Regions from separate parts of the Companilactobacillus ginsenosidimutans genome, predicted to be linked through region 1. Evidence: riboswitches for the same ligand, from Rfam matches in the RefSeq annotation. Region 1 holds a riboswitch; the other holds the start of a gene.
What was found. Region 1 has a riboswitch for FMN ahead of ribD (bifunctional diaminohydroxyphosphoribosylaminopyrimidine deaminase/5-amino-6-(5-phosphoribosylamino)uracil reductase RibD). Riboswitches for the same ligand answer to the same signal wherever they lie in the genome.
Positions count from the first base shown of each region.

Region 1 (2,205 bases):
AACTGTCCCAAATTTGTCCTTCGGAAAGTTTCCGGCATTGCTTCAACTGCAAAGCCACTGTCTAACAAATCAGTGACCGTCAGACAAGTTCCATTGACAGCAATACTGTCACCGAGTGAAATTTCAGCATTCTTCAACTGATTTAATTTGATAGCTAACTTAAAGGTTTCACCATGTTTTTCAATAGCTGAAACTGTTCCCACATCCTTAATTATTCCAGTAAACATCACTTCGACCTCCTCAATTCGATTTTCAAATCTGAACCCAATTTGGTGATTTCGGTTTCTTCAAAATCAATTTCAGACGATCGATAATCTCCTTGAACAGCTGGCAAACTTGCTCCACCAAACAATTTTGGAGCGATATACGTGACAACCTTGTCGACTAAACCCGCATGAACAAACTCTGCTTGGAGCTTGCTGCCACCTTCAACTAGGAGTGATTCGATATTTCGTTGAGCTAATTCTTCAACAATCTTGTCAGGAGTCCAGTCGTCTCGAACTGCGACCTCAACATTTTCTGGTAGTCGACGTCTTGACTTTGTTTGACTGAATATCAACGTCTTAATCCCATCATTTTGAAAAATTTTATATCCGAATTCCACAGTATTGACGTCACGAACTACAACCACCCGAATCGGGGGGAAATCCATTTCTCTATTTCTAACTGTAAGCTGAGGATTATCAATAATTACTGTGTGCTCGCCAATCAAAATTGCCTGGTTTTCTGAACGCAATTTTTGGGCATCCTCATAAGCCTCTTCACCAGTAATAATTGTTCGATGATGTCCTGTCTTGTTAATTTTTCCATCAACAGACATTGCATATTTGACCGTAATCAATGGTCGCTTATTTTGATAATAAAAAATATATGCTTCGTTTATGTCTCCGGTGTCATTGCAAACTTCAACCTCAATATTGTGGTCTTTGAGATACTTAATTCCATTGCCACTGACAATCGGGTTAGGATCTTGCATGCCAATGAACACACGTTTAATTCCAACTTCAGTTACTCGCTGCACACAAGGTGGTGTTTTACCAAAATGTGAACAAGGTTCCAGAGTCACATACATGTCGGCACCTTTTGCATCGGAAATATACTCCAACTTATTTAACGTATTAACTTCAGCATGCGGACCACCAAATTTTTCATGATGACCTTGAGCTAGGATTTTCCCGTCTTTAACTATGACCGCTCCTACTTGCGGATTAGTCCAAGTTGACTTCCCTTTTTTCGCTTCTTGAAAAGCGATATTCATAAATTCTTTTTCTTCCAAATCCTATCCACCTCACAAAAAAAGACCCCGCATAGGAATGCGGGGCCACATTTAATAAGCCAAATAAGATCTCATACGAGATTATGCGTAGCACAAAAAGTGCCACTAATGGTATGAAATGTTACTATTTCTTCTTCTCCCATCCAGACTTTACTGTCGGTCCCAGAATCTCACTGGGTCAACCGCTTACGCGGGTCACGGACTTCAACTTATGTTGTTACCGTCGGTCGGGAATTTCACCCTGCCCCGAAGAAATCTATTTAGTTGTTACATGAATAATATCACTCATAAAAAATTATGACAATATCATTTTATTAAATTTTAGAAAACGCTTGCTCCAAATCAGCTATCAAATCAGTGTCATCTTCAACTCCGACAGAGAGTCTAATTAATTCATCTTTGATACCATTTTTTAATCTAATCTCACGAGGAATTGCGGCATGTGTCATAACAGCTGGTACTTCAATTAAGCTTTCAATTCCACCCAAACTTTCGGCTAAATCAATCAAGTTTAAACTTTCAACAAACTTTTTAGCATCTAAGCCTTCGTTTAATTCAAATGAAATCATCGCACCGAAACCATGCATTTGTTTCTTGGCAATTTCATATCCTTCGCTTTCAGGATCTCCAGGATAGTACACGTTGGCGACTTTATCGTTGTTCTTCAAGTAGTCATAGATTATTTGAGTATTTTCTTGGTGAACTCTCATTCTTACGCCGAGTGTCTTAATACCTCGCATGAGTAACCAACTATCATCAGGTCCAAGTGTTGAACCAATCGAATTTTGCAAAAAGGCTAAATCTTCAGCAATTTTAGGATCGTTAGTAACTGCCAATCCAGCAACGACATCTGAATGGCCACCTAAATATTTAGTGGCTGAGTGAACTACAATATTAGCACCTAAATCTAATGGATTTTGGTTATAAGG
Region 1 covers NZ_CP012034.1:2,023,461-2,025,665, reverse strand. The annotation lists gene ABM34_RS10175 (riboflavin synthase) at 1-227, opposite strand, end outside; gene ribD (bifunctional diaminohydroxyphosphoribosylaminopyrimidine deaminase/5-amino-6-(5-phosphoribosylamino)uracil reductase RibD) at 227-1,276, opposite strand; FMN riboswitch at 1,404-1,534, opposite strand; gene ABM34_RS10165 (trans-sulfuration enzyme family protein) at 1,591-2,205, opposite strand, start outside.

Region 2 (2,205 bases), 1.0 Mb from region 1:
TCAGATGATCAACAAGAATAAATTTTATAAAAGTGCGCGACATTCAGTCTTGGATGTGGCGTTTTTAAGTTGGTGGGAATTGTTGCACTAGTAGATTGCAATCTATACAATGAAACAGAAGAGAAATTAAGTTAAATTATAAATTTCCGTTGAGGGGTAAATAAATGAATACAGAAAAAGTTCGCTTACAAAAGGCGATGTCTGATGCCGGAGTTGCATCCAGAAGGAAATCCGAGCAAATGATTGCTGATGGCGAAGTAGTTGTTAATGGAAAAGTTGTCAGAGAGATGGGCGTCAAGGTCGATAGTCACGATAAGATTGAGGTTAATGGTGTTCCGATAAGATCTGAGAAAAAACGTTACATTTTGATGTACAAGCCTAGAGGCGTCATCTCGGCCGTTAAAGATGACAAGGATCGTAAGGTTATTACCGATTTGCTAAAAGAAGACGTTCCTGAACGTGTGTATCCAATTGGAAGACTAGATTATGATACTTCGGGGATTATTCTCTTGACTAACGATGGGGATTTTGCGAACAAACTAATGCATCCTAAGTATCATGTTGACAAGGTCTATGTCGCAAAAGTTCAGGGATTTTTATCAACTGAAGAGATCAAAAAGGTTGAAGCTGGTATCAAATTTAAAGATTATACTTCAGCACCAGCTAAATTACGTGTGATGTCAAAAGATACTAAAAAGAATACTTCGATTGTTCGACTGACAATTCATGAAGGCCACAATCATCAAGTAAAAAACATGTTCCAAGCCGTTGGACATCCAGTGTCAAAACTTGCTCGTGAGCAATATGGATTCTTGAATTTGGAAGGCTTAGTTTCTGGAAGATATCGTAACTTAACACGTCAAGAAGTTGCTCTGTTGAAGGAAAGAAAGTAATCTGATATAGTGAAGTTATTAATTAAATAGTTGGTTTTCAGGGCAGGGTGTAATTCCCGACCGGCGGTACAGTCCGCTACCCAGTTTTTACTGGTTGAATAGGTGAAACTCCTATACCGATAGTTAAAGTCTAGATGGAAGAAAACAGAGGAAGGTCTGTTTTGGTACGCCCAAAATGGGTCTTTTTTTCTTCGGGGATCAACGAGAGAGGTTGATTGTTATGGGAAAAAGTACAACGAAGTTTCACAATTTAATTGGAGTTTCAATATTGTCAGCGTTAGCTGCCATTATTATGTTTTTCGAGTTTCCAGTATTAATTTGGTTACCATTTCTGAAAGTCGATTTAAGCGATATTGTGACGCTTATTGGTTCATTAACATTTGGTCCAGTTGGCGGTACAGCAATTGCATTCATTAAAGCTTTGTGCCACTGGATCATCACTGGTCAAGGCGTCGCAGGGATGATAGGCGATTTTTCAAATTTTGTTGGTGGAGTTAGTTTATTAATTCCTTTTACTTATTTTTGGAAGCGTGACAAAAAAGTTATGGCAGTAGTTTCGAGTGTAATTACAATGACTATCATCATGTCATTACTCAACTTATTCGTCGTAATGCCTTTGTACATCAATGTTGTTGGTATGAAACTAAATATGGGTATTCCGCAATATGTTGCTACCGGAGTTATTCCATTTAATATCATTAAGTCATTAATCGCTTGTGCAGGTACGATCATTGTTTATCCAAGACTGAAAGGTCATTTGAATTTTCAGTACTAATAAGGCATTTTTAACATTCTTTTAATAAAAAGTTTAACTTAATATGCTATCCTTAGTAGGATAGAAATTAGGAGGTTGAATTTTAATGCCCGAGAATAACAATAAAAATACTTCCGGTTCAAAAGTCCCTGCTTCAACAGAGGGTTTGAGTCGAAAGGGTTCAGTCAGCCCGGAGGATTTAAGAAAGTACAATTTAGTACCTTCAGATAGTGATACAACTCCAGCAAACACTGAAAGTGTTGTTGGTAAGGATGTAGGAACTAGTTCAGATTTTGTTAATAACGTTCCTCGTTCAAATCCCAATACGGCTAATCAAAACTCAGATGAAAACATCGATCATTTACAAGCAAGCAAACAAAATGACGAAATGAAGACTGCAGCAGCAGTTGGTGCCGGAGTCGCAGCTGGTTCTGCTATGAGCAAGAATAATAACACTCAAGCTGACTCAACTACTTCACAACCAGATACACGTGAAGAGGCCGATGGTGGAAAGCCATGGGAAAACAAATTTGATTCTGATGAAGATGAATCAGGTCA
Region 2 covers NZ_CP012034.1:453,065-455,269, forward strand. The annotation lists gene scpB (SMC-Scp complex subunit ScpB) at 1-21, shown strand, start outside; gene ABM34_RS02445 (pseudouridine synthase) at 165-893, shown strand; FMN riboswitch at 923-1,043, shown strand; gene ABM34_RS02450 (ECF transporter S component) at 1,114-1,668, shown strand; gene ABM34_RS02455 (LysM peptidoglycan-binding domain-containing protein) at 1,754-2,205, shown strand, end outside.
Region 2: another riboswitch for FMN. It lies ahead of ABM34_RS02450 (ECF transporter S component); the one in region 1 lies ahead of ribD (bifunctional diaminohydroxyphosphoribosylaminopyrimidine deaminase/5-amino-6-(5-phosphoribosylamino)uracil reductase RibD).